2 regions of the Streptomyces sp. NPDC088252 genome follow, and region 1 is predicted to be linked to the other one. Evidence: riboswitches for the same ligand, from Rfam matches in the RefSeq annotation. Region 1 holds a riboswitch; the other holds the start of a gene.

Region 1 (7,263 bases):
GCTGCGCATCACCCCGGGCCCCGGCCCCCTTCTCGGGTCACCGGCCTGACGACGGACGCATCCCGCACATCACCGCACTGTGCCCCGCCACCGCTCCGGGTGGCGGGGCACAGTGCCGCGGGGCACACTCGGTGCCCATCCGGACTAGCCCGGTCCGACCACCCCGAACCACCCGAAGGGACAGTGCAGTTGCGGTGAACCGTCCGGCCGGGTGACGCGTCATCGGAGTAAGGAGAAGTGCTGCTGCGAAATCCCTGCGGATTGACGCCCGTAGGGCAACACTGGGACCGGACCGATCGATACGGGGGGCGGCCATGAACACCTCGTCAAGCCGCAGGACACTCACTACAACGCAGCGAAAGAACCCTTCCATGTGCCAGCACCAGCCACCATGCCCGACCGCCGACTCAGCCGACCGGGAGGCCGCCCGCCTTACGGCACACCATCCGGAACAGGGCTGGAGCCTGCTGTGCAACGGCGTCCTGCTCTTCGAGGACACCGGTGAGCTGCTCCCGGACGGGCAGATCATCGCCCCGCACCGGCCCCTGGGAACGGGCCGGGCCGTGAAGGCCGCCTGACCCCGGCCGGTACGAACGGGGGCCGGCCCGGAGAATGCTCCGCACCGGCCCCGACGCATGTCCGCGTCACATCGTGTCGCTCATGCCTCAGTTGTCGTACTCGTCCAGCGGCGGGCAGGAGCAGACGAGGTTGCGGTCACCGAAAGCACCGTCGATCCGGCGCACCGGCGGCCAGTACTTGTCGGCGGCCGAGACTCCGGCCGGGAAGACCGCCACCTCACGGCTGTAGTCGTGCTTCCACTCCCCACCCAGCATCGCCGCGGTGTGCGGAGCGTTGCTCAGCGGGTTGTCGTCCGCACCCCATTCGCCCGACGCCACCTTCTCGACCTCGCCGCGTATGGCGATCATCGTGTCGCAGAAGCGGTCGAGCTCCGCGAGGTTCTCGCTCTCCGTCGGCTCGATCATCAGCGTTCCGGCGACCGGGAACGACATGGTCGGGGAGTGGAAACCGTAGTCGATCAGACGCTTGGCGATGTCGTCGACGCTGACGCCGGTGGACTTGGAGATCGGCCGCAGGTCCACGATGCATTCGTGTGCGACCAGCCCGGCCGGGCCGTTGTACAGGATCGGGTAGTGCGGTTCGAGACGCTTGGCGATGTAGTTGGCGGCGAGTACGGCGACCTGCGTCGCGCGCTTCAGCCCCTCCCCGCCCATCAGGCGCACGTACGCCCAGGAGATGGGAAGAATGCCGGCCGAGCCCCACGGAGCCGCCGAGATCGGCCCGACGCCGGTCTCGGGACCCGCCGCGGGCTGCAGCGGGTGGTTCGGAAGGTACGGCGCGAGGTGCGCACGCACGCCGACCGGGCCGACGCCGGGGCCACCGCCGCCGTGCGGGATGCAGAAGGTCTTGTGCAGGTTCAGGTGCGAGACGTCGCCGCCGAAGCGGCCCGGCTTCGCGAGGCCGACCAGGGCGTTGAGGTTGGCGCCGTCGACGTAGACCTGTCCGCCGGCGTCGTGCACCTCGGCGCAGATGTCCGCGACGTGCTCCTCGAACACACCGTGCGTCGACGGGTACGTGATCATGAGCACCGCGAGCTCGTCGCGGTGCTTCTCGATCTTGGCGCGGAGGTCCTCGATGTCGACCTCGCCGTCGTCGGCGGTCTTCACCACCACGACCTTCATGCCGGCCATCACGGCGCTGGCCGCGTTGGTGCCGTGCGCGGAGGACGGGATGAGGCAGACGGTCCGCTGGTCGTCGCCGTTGGCCCGGTGGTACGCGCGCACCGCCAGGAGGCCTGCGAACTCGCCCTGCGATCCGGCGTTCGGCTGGATCGAGACCGCGTCGTACCCGGTGACCTCGGCGAGGCGCTCCTCCAGCTCACGGATGAGGGTGAGGAAGCCCTGTGCCTGCTCGGCCGGCGCGAAGGGATGCAGCGCGCCGAACTCGGGCCAGGTGATCGACTCCATCTCGGTGGTCGCGTTCAGCTTCATGGTGCAGGAGCCGAGCGGGATCATGCCCCGGTCCAGGGCGTAGTCCCGGTCGGCGAGCTTGCGCAGGTAGCGCAGCATCGCCGTCTCGGAACGGTGCTGGTGGAAGACCGGGTGGGTGAGGATCTCGTCGGTGCGCAGCAGGGCCGCGGGCAGCGCGTCCGCGGCGGCCGCGTCCAGCGCCTCGATGTCCCCGTCGGCGCCGAAGGCGGCCCAGACTGCGGCGATCTGCGTACGGGTGGTCGTCTCGTCGCACGCGAGGGAGACCAGGTCGGCGTCGACGAGCCGGAGGTTGACGCCTCGTTCGCGAGCCGCGGCCACGATGTCCGCGGCCTTCCCCGGAACACGAACGGTGAGGGTGTCGAAGTAGGCGCCCGTCACCACCTCGACACCCGAGGCGCGCAGCCCCTCGGCCAGGATCGTTGCGTAGCGGTGGGTGCGCTGAGCGATCGTCCGCAGCCCGTCCGGGCCGTGGTAGACGGCGTACATCCCGGCCATGACGGCGAGCAGCACCTGAGCCGTACAGATGTTGCTGGTGGCCTTCTCACGGCGGATGTGCTGCTCGCGGGTCTGCAGGGCCAGCCGGTAGGCCTTGGTGCCGTCAGCGTCGACGGAGACACCGACGAGGCGGCCGGGCAGGCTGCGTGCGAACTGCTCGCGTACGGCCATGAACCCGGCGTGCGGTCCGCCGAAGCCCATCGGCACACCGAAACGCTGCGTGGTGCCGACCGCGATGTCCGCGCCCAGGTCCCCCGGTGAGGTGAGCAGGGTCAGGGCCAGCAGGTCGGCGGCGACCGTGACGATCGCACCGAGGTCGTGGGCCTGCTCGATGACGGGCTGGATGTCGCGCACCGCGCCGGAGGCACCGGGGTACTGCACCAGGACACCGAAGACACCGCGCTCGGCGATCTCCGCCGGAATGCCCTCGGCGAGGTCGGCGACGAGGACCTCGACGCCGGTCGGCTCGGCGCGGGTCTCGATGACGGCGATCGTCTGCGGCAGGGCGTCGGCGTCGACCAGGAAGACGCCGTTCTTGACCTTGCCGACCCGCCGCGAGAGCGCCATGGCCTCGGCGGCCGCGGTGCCCTCGTCGAGCAGGGAGGCGCCGGAGGTGGGCAGCCCGGTCAGCTCGGCGACCATCGTCTGGAAGTTGAGGAGCGCCTCCAGGCGGCCCTGCGAGATCTCCGGCTGGTACGGCGTGTAGGCCGTGTACCAGGCGGGGTTCTCCATGACGTTGCGGAGGATCACCGGCGGGGTGAAGGTGCCGTAGTAGCCGAGCCCGATCATCGGGGCCAGCACCTGGTTGCGGTCGGCGAGGGCGCGCAGCTCCGCGAGGACCTCGGCCTCGGTGCGAGCGGTCGGCAGCCGGAGTGCCTCCGCGCTCTTGATGACATCGGGCACGGCTGCCGCGGTGAGCTCGTCCAGCGAGCCGTAGCCGACCTGGGCGAGCATCTTCGACTGTGCCTCGGCATCGGGACCGATGTGGCGCTGCTCGAACGGAATGCCCTGCTCCAGCTGGCAGAGCGGAGTGCGGCGGGGGGTCATGGTGGAGGCCTCCTGGTCTGTCACGACCTGCGAGGGGCACCACGGCGCGGGTGCCCGAACGGCCTCCCCCTCTGTCATCTCAACCTGAGAGCTTCACCGGCGCACCCTGCGGCGCACCGGCTTTCACCGTCGGTGAGGGAAGGAGCCGCATCGGCACTCGGCCGCACGGAACCCGCCCTGCTTTCCAGAGTGACCTCGTCCGTGCGGTACGGGGGCCTGAGAGATTCCGGGGAGGATTTGCTCCTTCGGCGCCTTCGGATCAGCTCCGGAGGACTCTCCCGCACGGGGTCAGCGGCCAATGCCAGCCTACCAGCGGGGTCAGTGGCGCCATTCTCGAGTGGCCAACCCCCCGGATCTGCACTTTTGTAGTGCTTGTGGAGTAGCCGCGACCAATGGGAGGGACCGTGCAGACCGACATCGATCCGCGCAGCCTGATCGGCCGCAAGGCGTTCGACCGCAAGGGCACCAAGATCGGAACCGTGGACGAGGTGTACCTCGACGACGCGACCGGTGTCCCCGAGTGGGCGGCCGTACGCACCGGACTCTTCAGCCGGGACGCGTTCGTCCCGCTGGAACCCAGCGAATTCGTGGAGGACTCGCTCCGCGTCCCCTTCGACCGTGCGCTGATCAAGGACGCACCGGACTTCGGCGTCGGCCGCCATCTCTCGCCCGAACAGGAGCTCCAGCTCTACCGGCACTACGGCCTGGACTCCCCGTTCGAGGAGACCGGCCCGGACAGGGACTTCGGCAGACTGGCCGGCCAGGACGAGTAGTCCACCGGGTTCCGGACCAACGGCAACGGCTCGGCCGGCTGCAGGGCCGGATCGTCGATCCGGAACGTCCGCACCCGGCCGGGTGCCGACTCCGGTTCCTCGAACCGCACCGTCACCCGGCCGATGCCGCTGCCCTGCACCCAGCCATGGCCGTATGTGTCATGGCGTACGTCGTGTCCGGCGGTCCAGCGCCGTGCGGCCGGCTGCTCTGCGCTCCCTGGGGGCTCCTCCGGCGCACCGCTCCCCGGCTCCTGCCCACGGCCTCCTGCTGCCGTCTCCTTCTCGGCCGCTTCCCCGGTCGCGGCCCGCTCACCGGCGGCCTGTGCGAAGAGATCCTCCTGGGTGTAGTCGGCGAGCCCCGTGACGCCCACACCGAGGAGCCGCACGCCTCCGGTGGTGTCCACAGCCTCCAGAAGCCGTGCGGCGGCCTCCCGGACCACCGTGGGGTCGTCCGTGGGCCCACGCAGCGTCTCCGACCGTGTGAGCGTGGAGAAGTCGTACCGGCGCACCTTCAGCACCACCGTCCGACCGGACCGCCCCGCCCCCCGCAGCCGCTGGACACATCGGTCGGCCAACCGCTCCACCTCCGTCCTGACCCGCACCCGGTCGTGCAGGTCCGCGTCGAAGGTGTCCTCCACCGACACCGATTTGGCGTCCCGCTCCGCGACCACGGGCCGGTCGTCGTACCCGAGCGCCATGCGATGGAGCGAGCCTCCGTGCGCCCTCCCCAACAGGCGTACGAGCTCCGCCTCACCCGCCTCGACGAGGTCGTCCACCGTCGTCATCCCGGCGCGGCGCAGATGGTCCGCCGTCGCGGGTCCGACGCCGGGGAGGATCCGTACCGGCATGGGTGCGAGCAGCTCCCGCTCCGTGCCCGGTTCGATGAGCAGCAGCCCGTTCGGCTTCGCCTCCTCCGAAGCGATCTTGGCAAGCATCTTGGAACCGGCGAGCCCGACCGAACCGGTGAGCCCGGTGACCGCTTTGATGGCCGTACGCAGCTGCTCGCCGACCTCCCGCGCGGAGGCCGAGTCGTCGGCCGCCCCGCCTGCCTCCAGGTCCACGAAGGCCTCGTCGAGACTGAGCGGCTCCACCAGCGGGGAGAGCCGCCCCAGCAGCTCCATCACCTGGTCGCTGACCGTCCGGTACAGGAGGAAGCGCGGCACCAGATAGGCCGCGTTGGGGGCCAGCCTCCGCGCCTGCGCCATGGGCATCGCCGAGTGCACCCCGAAGCGCCGCGCCTCGTACGAGGCGGTGGCGACGACTCCGCGGGGCCCCAGCCCACCCACCACGACCGGTTTGCCGCGCAGGCTGGGCTTCGATGCCTGCTCGGCGGAGGCGTAGAAGGCATCCATGTCGAGATGCAGGATGGTGGGCGCGGCTCTCACATCAATCGATGCTGCCCTACGGCACTGACAATCGCCGCGCCCGATTCCGGTACGGGGTCAGCCGGCGCGGTTGCGTCGCCGCGCGAGTTCATCGGTGGGATTGTTCCCGATCAGTGTCTCGCCGGTGTCCACCCGCTCACCGTGCAGCTGTGACAGCGCCGCATCCACGTCCTGCCACACCACGCCCACAGCGATACCGAAGACCCCCTGGCCACCCTGGAGCAGACTGACGACCTCGTCCGGCGAAGAGCACTCGTAGACCGTCGCGCCGTCGCTCATCAGCGTCATCCGCTCAAGATCCTGGAATCCGCGGGCCCGCAGGTGTTGAACCGTGGTGCGGATGTTCTGCAGGGCGACGCCCGTGTCCAGGAAACGCTTCACGATCTTCAGCAGGACGACGTCCCTGAAGCTGTAGAGCCGCTGCGTGCCCGAGCCGTATGCCGGGCGCACACTCGGCTCGACCAGCCCCGTACGGGCCCAGTAGTCGAGCTGCCGATAGGTGATCCCCGCAGCTGCGCAAGCCGTCGGCCCGCGATATCCGATGTCGTCGGCCGATGCCACGCCGCCCCCCGCCACCGCCGCCGGTTGAACCGGTTGCCTGATGGTGTGGCCGGCTGTACTCCCCTGCTGCGGATACGGCCCACCCGCTGCCGTACCGTCGCCGCTGCTTCTCACGCCGACCTCCGTCCTTGTCCTGCCATCTCGAAGGTAGGCAGTCACTCGGGGTGCGTCAACGATCGCCACACTCGGCACGCCGAGTGATAATCACCCTGAGGGTGGTTTCACGTGACGTGCGAGCGGGAAAGGCTTGTCGGATGCGCTGACGGCAGCCCCGCAGAACGGTCACTGACTGTTGGTACCGAAGTCCTCCGGTGAGATCTGGTCGAGGAACTCGCGGAACTTCTCCACTTCGTCCTCCTGCTCGTCCGGGATGGCGATACCCGCGTCGTCCAGCACCCCGTCACTGCCGTAGATGGGCGTTCCGGTGCGCAGGGCGAGCGCTATGGCGTCGGACGGCCGCGCGCTCACCTCGACCCCGCTGGCGAAGACCAGCTCCGCGTAGAAGACCCCTTCCCGCAGGTCCGTGATACGGACCTCGGTGAGCTCCTGGCCGACGGCCTCGAGCACATCCTTGAAGAGGTCATGGGTCAGCGGCCTGGCCGGTGCCATGCCCTGCTGGGCAAAGGCGATCGCGGTCGCCTCACCAGGACCGATCCAAATGGGGAGGTACCGGTCGCCTCCCACTTCACGCAGGAGCACGATCGGTTGATTGGAGGGCATTTCCACCCGGACACCCACAACGTCGAGCTCGTTCACACAGCAACCCTAGGACGTGCTCGGCAGGTTTGGGTAGTCGGGCACCGACGTGATCAGTGGAACCGGACCCGCAGAGCCGCCTGCACCAAGGCCGAATGAAGCCGTACTGACAGCTCTCCGAGCTCCCGCGCGGTGGCCTCCGCGTGTGCCCTGGTCTGCGGATTCCGGTGTCGGCGCAGGGGCGCGACCACCTGCTCGACGAGTCCGGCCTCACGGTCCGCGGCCGCTCGCATGGCG
Region 2 (7,263 bases), on a different contig from region 1:
CCGGCACCGAGGAAGCTGAGGGCCGCTTCGGTGAGGATGTTCGTGGGGATCATGAGCGTCGCGTAGACGGTGATCGGCGCCACCAGGTTCGGTAGCAGTTCACGGAAGAGGATGTGCACTCTCCCGCCACCGAGGCTGCGCGCCGCCTCCACGTATTCGCGTTCACGCAGCGAAAGTGTCTGCCCCCTGACGATGCGTCCCACATAGGGCCATCCGAAGAAGCCGATGACGGCGACCAGTACGGCGACGCGCACCCCGGTGCCGGTGAGCCCCAGCAGATCGTCGGGGAGGACCGAGACGAGGGAGATGATGAACAGCAGCTGCGGGAAGGACAGCAACACGTCCATCACCCGGCTGATCAGAGCGTCCACCCAGCCACCGAAGTAGCCGGCGACGATGCCGAAGAATGTGCCGAGCGCCACGGCGACCAGGGCCGCCAGGAACGCCACCATCATCGAGATCCGGGCGCCATAGACGATGCGGCTGAAGACGTCGCGCCCCTTGTTGGGCTCGACACCGAAGAGGAAGTCGCCGCTCATGCCGCCGAGCCCGTCCTTGGGCAGGTTCGTCAGCGGGTCCAGCATCTCCTGATGGAAGTCGTTCGGCGGGTGCCCCAACAGGCCCACGATCAGGGGCGCGAAGACGGCCACAACAATCAGGACGAGGACAACGATGCCACCCGACAGCGCAACCTTGTCCTGCTTGAGGCGGTTCCAGGCAATCTGCTTGAGGGAGCGCCCCTCGACCTTCTTCGTCCCGGAGTCGACTGCGGGACCGCCGGTCGCGATCGGGTCCGCTTCCGTGGTCGGCTCGTGCAGTGGTGCCGTCATCGTGGCAAGGACCCCTCTCAACCGGCGGTGGCCGGGCCGAACTGGCCGCTGTGGCGGCGCGATCAGTCAGTCGTACGCAGAGGCGGCAAGACGCCCTTGCTGCGGGAGTCTTCATTGCCGCCGCGACAGGTAGCCATAGCGTCAGGCGAATGGATGCCTAACCGTGATGCGGTCAGGGGTGTTCCGTTATCCGGACGGATGTGAACGCCCCTCGAACACGGGCCAGTTGAGGCGGAAGAGGGGCACGCACGCAGATTCGCACCGCTTTCACCACCAGACGTCCCCAGCGCGGAAATCCCGGACATGGAGAGCGAGATGCACCGGGAAGCCGTGAACACGCACCCGCATTTCGGGAGTTGAACCTCTATGGGTATGTCCCGGGAATCAGGAACGTACACCTGCATTCCGGGCACACCGGGCTCACGCGGTCGCATCACGGGCGCTCGGCGCCTTCGGGGGCATCCACGGGTGCCCGGAACTTCCGGACGCCCGGAACCCTGGTCCGCATCCACGGGCACCGGGAACGGCCGACGCGCCTACGGACGCCGGGAACGCACGGTGCGCCGACAAGCACCAGCGCCGGGAACGGCCGGTGCGCCACGGACACCGGGTACGGCCGGCCGCGCACCCCTACCGGTACGCGCGACTGCGACGGCCCGCGCTCAGTACGCGCCCTGCGGCGGCGGATAGCCGTAGCCCGCCACCGGGGCCGCCGGGGCATGGGCCTCGCGGTCGTAGAACGGACGGGCGTTGGCGCGCAGCCACATCGCGACCGGGTCGTACTCGTCGGACATCGCGACGGTGGAGACGGGCAGCCCGTCCGGGACCGCGCCGATCGACTGCTGCATCATCGCGCGCACCGCGTCGACCGAGGTCTGGCTCGTGTCGTACAGGTCGAGGCCGATGGCGAGATAGGGGACGCCGAGCGCGGGCTGCACCCAGGCGCGGCGCAGCGAGCGGATCGCGGGGGTGTGGTGGGCGTTCTGCGCGAGCAGCGCGTAGAACTGCGGGATCTCGATGGCCGGCTCGGTGAGCCGGAGGGGGCCCGCGGGCATCCGGTCGAGGCCGGTGGCGATCCGGCGCAGATCCAGCCAGGGGATGCCGATCCCGCCGCCCGGGGCGTGCGGATTGAGCCAGATGCCCCAGCGGTCGGGGAAGAGGGCACGGGCGATGTCGCGCCCGCCGACCAGTTCATGGGCCCGGTTCCAGCCACTGGCCGAGAGCTCCTGGGCGGAGGTCACACAGGGGGCGTAGCCGAGACCGTCGATCTCCATGTTTCCGTACTGGGCGTCGGGCGAGCCCGCCTGGCCGTGCCAGAGGAGCATCCAGATCCGGCCGTTCACCAGGGCCTGCAGCAGCGCCTCGTACGCGTCGTAGCGTCCCGGCGTCACTTGGCGCAGCATGTGCTCGACCTGCCCGGCCGCTGCGGTGCCTGACGCACTCACCTGGTCCCGCCCCTCTTCGATCCACTGTGTCGGCCCGCCGCCCCGGGGCACACGGGTGCGGCATGGTGTCTGGGCACCAGCCATCAAACCAGCTTATGCGTCGGTCCTGACACCGACTTGACGCCATGGACCGACGTGGCAGGCGGCTCCGGAGCCGTCGGCGTGCTACCGGGTCTCGCGCCGATAGAACGGCCGGACCTTCTCCCGTATCCAGTCGCCGACCGGGTCCTGTGCCACGTCGAGCAGGACCAGGTTGACCGGCCAGGGCACCTCGACCCGGCCCAGCGCACGGCCGAGGGCGTCCATCGGGGCGTTGCGTCCGGCGCCCTCCCAGGTGGAGAACTCGACCCCTATGAAGAGGACGGGCTCGCCGCCCTCGATGCTGGCCAGCGTCCGGCGGGCGGTGAGCACGACGCCGCTCTCCTCGAATTCGCCGGCCGCCGCGGCGAGGAAGTCGACGGGCTCCTCCTGCCAGGACGGTTCGTACAGCCGGACCCGGCCGCCGCTGGCCGGCCCGTCCAGCGGGGTGCGTCCGGCGCGGCAGAGCTCGGCCACGGCGGGCGGCGGCAGCGGCATCCCGACGGCGCCGCCCGGATTCACCGCGATACCGAGCTGCGGGGGCAGGCCGCGGGCGAAGTCGCGGGCGGGCGCGACGGTGAAGGACATATGGGTGCCGACGCAGGCGAGGAACTGCTGTTCGGAGCTGAACACGGGAACGAACGCGGCGCCGTCGATCTCCAGCGTCGGCAGGTCCAGGTCCGGGGAGTCGGGTCCGCCGCCATTGGGCAGGGGCACCCAGACCTGGCTGCGCCCGAGCACCTCGACGAGCCGTCCGCCCGCCTCCGGGCTGCCGACCGAGGCCATCAGCACCTCTTCGAGCTCATTGGCCGGCCATCCGCTCTGCGGATGGGACTGGACCTGCGCCGGAATGTCCACTGCTTCCCCTTCTTGCCCGAGCCTTCCCGCAGAAGATTAACGTCCGGCCGCCCGCCTCTTCGGTGCCGTGGCGAACGTGATCCGGGCCAGCGCCCCCGCCGCCTCGCGGTCCAGCAGCACCGCCGAGGCGCAGCCGGGCGGCAGCAGGCCGCTCTCGGCGCCCCGCAGCAGCTTCCCCACCGCCCTGCGATGCCGGGCGAACGCGTATCCGGAGACACCCCGTCCGCGCTCCCGCTGGCCCTCCTTCGCCGTCTGCGGCGTGACGTCGAGCAGGACGAGATGGAGGACGCGGCCCCGGCGCCGGGCGTCACGGGCCAGCCAGCCGCGCACCCACGCCTGGGTTCCGCAGTCGTGGACGACGACGGACTCGCCGGAGCGCAGCGCCCGCCACAGTCCCCGGTAGTGGGCGGCGCGGACCAGCGGGCGGTAGAGGGCGTACGGGAGTAAGCGGGGCATCACCCGGGCCCAGCGGTCCCGGGTGTCCTGGGAGTCGATGGCGCGGGCCGTCGTCACCGTCCGCCGGATGAGCGTCGATTTGCCGCTGCCGGGCAGTCCGGAGACCACCACCACGTCGCCCGCCGCGAAGTGCAGGCTGCGCGGGCCACGCCCGGCCCGCGCCCGCAGGTCGCGTACGACGGGCGTGCGTGGGTCGAGCGTCTCGCCGGCCGGGATCCCCGGCTGTGCGGGCATCGCGTCGTGCGCGACTCCCGCGGTTGTCGCGTACCGCTGCAACGTCATCGCCCTCCCCCTGTCGGGTCACCCGCGTATGCCTCTGAAGTGTAAAGAAAAGGTAATGCGACACAACCGTCCACGCCGTCGATTCCGAAGGGGGACCGGGGCCCCACTCCAACGGAATGCGTGCGATGATGACCCGGCCAACTACATAAAGGCCGCTTGAATCCGCGCGGGAGAGTTCCGGTCACTGCATGTGCCGGGCGCCGAAGGAGCAAGTTCCTCCCTTGAATCTCTCAGGCCCCGTACCGCGTGGATGAGGCAGATCTGAAAAGCGGGCCGCTCCGCGGCTCCACCCAAGGTGCAAGCCGAACCCCTCAGGGGGCTCTCGGCGAACCTCTCAGGTTCCGATGACAGATGGGGAGGGATTGTCCTCGTCGTCATGCCCCGGGAGTCACATCCATGAGCACCGCCCCCCGTCTCACCGCCCTCGATGCCCTGCACCGTTCGCTGGGCGCGACCATGACCGACTTCGCGGGCTGGGACATGCCCCTGCGGTACGCCAGTGAGCGCGACGAGCACAACGCGGTGCGCACCAGGGCCGGTCTCTTCGACCTGTCCCACATGGGCGAGATCACCGTCACCGGCTCCGAGGCCGCGGCCTTCCTGAACTTCGCGCTGGTCGGCAACATCGGCACCGTCGCCGTGGGCCGCGCCCGCTACACCATGATCTGCGCCGAGGACGGCGGCATCCTGGACGACCTGATCGTCTACCGCCTCGGTGACGACGAGTACATGGTCGTCGCCAACGCCGGGAACGCCCAGATCGTGCTGGACGCGCTGACCGCGCGGGCCGACGGCTTCGACGCCGCGGTGCGCGACGACCGCGACGCGTACGCACTGCTCGCCGTCCAGGGCCCGGAGTCCCCCGCCATCCTGGCCTCGGTCACCGACGCAGACCTGGACGGGCTGAAGTACTACGCCGGTCTGCCCGGCACGGTCGCCGGTGTGCCCGCGCTGATCGCCCGCACCGGCTACACCGGCGAGGACGGCTTCGAGCTGTTCGTCGCCCCCGAGCACGCCGAGCAGCTGTGGAAGGCCCTCACCGAGGCCGGCGCCTCCCACGGCCTGATCCCGTGCGGGCTCTCCTGCCGCGACACGCTGCGCCTGGAGGCGGGCATGCCGCTCTACGGGCACGAGCTGACCACCGAGCTGACCCCCTTCGACGCCGGCCTCGGCCGGGTCGTGAAGTTCGAGAAGGAGGGCGACTTCGTCGGCCGCGAGGCCCTGACGGCCGCCGCCGAGCGCGCCGAGACCGCCCCGCCCCGCAAGCTGGTCGGGCTGATCGCCGAGGGCCGCCGGGTGCCGCGCGCCGGTTTTTCCGTGGTCGCCGGGGGCGAGATCATCGGCGAGGTCACCTCGGGCGCTCCGTCGCCCACCCTGGGCAAGCCGATCGCCATCGCGTACGTGGACGCCGCGCACGCCACGCCCGGCACCACGGGCGTCGGGGTGGACATCCGGGGCAGCCACGAGCCGTACGAAGTCGTGGCGCTGCCCTTCTACAAGCGTCAGAAGTGACGTCCGCGCACCTCGGAAGTGACGCATTCCCGTCTCACACCGTAAGACCACCGTTCATCAGCACTCCCACGCGTACAGGAGAATTCAGGTCATGAGCAACCCCCAGCAGCTGCGTTACAGCAAGGAGCACGAGTGGCTGTCGGCCGTCGAGGACGGTGTGGCGACGATCGGCATCACCGAGTTCGCCGCCAACGCGCTCGGCGATGTCGTCTACGCCCAGCTCCCCGAGGTCGGTGACACGGTGACCGCGGGCGAGACCTGCGGCGAGCTGGAGTCGACCAAGTCGGTGAGCGACCTGTACTCGCCGGTGACCGGTGAGGTCACCGCCGCGAACCAGGACGTCGTGGACGACCCGTCGCTGGTGAACTCCGCTCCCTTCGAAGGCGGCTGGCTGTTCAAGGTACGTGTGGCGGAGGAGCCGAAGGACCTGCTCTCCGCCGACGAGTACACCGAGTTCTCCGGCAACTAAAGACCCCAAGGGACCACCTGATGTCGCTTCTCAACTCCTCCCTCCACGAGCTGGACCCGGACGTCGCCGCCGCCGTCGACGCCGAGCTCCACCGTCAGCAGTCCACCCTCGAAATGATCGCCTCGGAGAATTTCGCTCCGGTCGCGGTCATGGAGGCCCAGGGCTCCGTCCTCACCAACAAGTACGCCGAGGGCTACCCCGGCCGCCGCTACTACGGCGGCTGTGAGCACGTCGACGTCGTCGAGCAGATCGCCATCGACCGCATCAAGGCGCTGTTCGGCGCCGAGGCCGCGAACGTCCAGCCGCACTCCGGTGCGCAGGCCAACGCCGCCGCGATGTTCGCGCTGCTGAAGCCGGGCGACACGATCATGGGCCTGAACCTGGCCCACGGTGGTCACCTGACGCACGGCATGAAGATCAACTTCTCCGGCAAGCTCTACAACGTGGTCCCGTACCACGTCGACGAGAGCGGCGTCGTGGACATGGCCGAGGTCGAGCGTCTGGCCAAGGAGTCCAAGCCGAAGCTGATCGTCGCCGGTTGGTCCGCGTACCCGCGTCAGCTGGACTTCGCCGCCTTCCGCCGCATCGCGGACGAGGTCGGCGCGTACCTCATGGTCGACATGGCGCACTTCGCCGGCCTGGTGGCCGCGGGTCTGCACCCCAACCCGGTGCCGCACGCCCACGTCGTCACGACCACCACGCACAAGACCCTCGGCGGTCCGCGCGGTGGCGTCATCCTGTCGACGCAGGAGCTCGCCAAGAAGATCAACTCGGCGGTCTTCCCGGGCCAGCAGGGCGGTCCGCTGGAGCACGTGATCGCGGCCAAGGCGGTCTCGTTCAAGGTCGCGGCGACCGAGGAGTTCAAGGAGCGCCAGCAGCGCACCCTGGACGGCGCCCGCATCCTCGCCGAGCGGCTGGTCCAGCCGGACGTCACCGAGGTCGGTGTCTCCGTGCTGTCCGGCGGTACGGACGTCCACCTGGTCCTCGTCGACCTGCGCAACTCCGAGCTGGACGGCCAGCAGGCCGAGGACCGGCTGCACGAGCTGGGCATCACGGTCAACCGGAACGCCATCCCGAACGACCCGCGGCCGCCGATGGTCACCTCGGGTCTGCGGATCGGTACGCCCGCCCTGGCCACCCGCGGTTTCCAGGCCGAGGACTTCACCGAGGTCGCCGAGATCATCGCCTCCGCGCTCAAGCCGTCCTACGACGCGGACAGCCTGAAGGCCCGTGTCGTCGCGCTGGCCGAGAAGTTCCCGCTGTACCCCGGTCTGAAGTAGTCCGGGACGCGGCTCGTCCCGAGTAATACGGGACACAGTTCGTCACCTTTCGG

What was found. A riboswitch is a leader RNA that binds a small molecule or an ion and turns the genes downstream of it on or off. The one in region 1 is predicted to bind glycine.
Region 2: another riboswitch for glycine. It lies ahead of gcvT (glycine cleavage system aminomethyltransferase GcvT); the one in region 1 lies ahead of gcvP (aminomethyl-transferring glycine dehydrogenase).

The regions. Positions count from the first base shown of each region.
Region 1 covers NZ_JBIURS010000041.1:27,313-34,575, forward strand. Annotated here, with positions in the region: gene ACIOHC_RS41035 (hypothetical protein) at 1-49, shown strand, start outside; gene ACIOHC_RS41040 (DUF5999 family protein) at 372-578, shown strand; gene gcvP (aminomethyl-transferring glycine dehydrogenase) at 666-3,551, opposite strand; glycine riboswitch at 3,746-3,842, opposite strand; gene ACIOHC_RS41050 (PRC-barrel domain-containing protein) at 3,944-4,324, shown strand; gene ACIOHC_RS41055 (DNA polymerase IV) at 4,249-5,709, opposite strand; gene ACIOHC_RS41060 (MerR family transcriptional regulator) at 5,767-6,312, opposite strand; gene ACIOHC_RS41065 (bifunctional nuclease family protein) at 6,553-7,026, opposite strand; gene ACIOHC_RS41070 (MerR family transcriptional regulator) at 7,080-7,263, opposite strand, start outside.
Region 2 covers NZ_JBIURS010000010.1:258,042-265,304, reverse strand. Annotated here, with positions in the region: gene ACIOHC_RS22500 (ABC transporter permease) at 1-830, opposite strand, end outside; gene ACIOHC_RS22495 (enhanced serine sensitivity protein SseB C-terminal domain-containing protein) at 1,493-2,275, opposite strand; gene ACIOHC_RS22490 (enhanced serine sensitivity protein SseB) at 2,441-3,211, opposite strand; gene ACIOHC_RS22485 (AAA family ATPase) at 3,248-3,949, opposite strand; glycine riboswitch at 4,107-4,204, shown strand; gene gcvT (glycine cleavage system aminomethyltransferase GcvT) at 4,346-5,461, shown strand; gene gcvH (glycine cleavage system protein GcvH) at 5,553-5,930, shown strand; gene glyA (serine hydroxymethyltransferase) at 5,951-7,210, shown strand.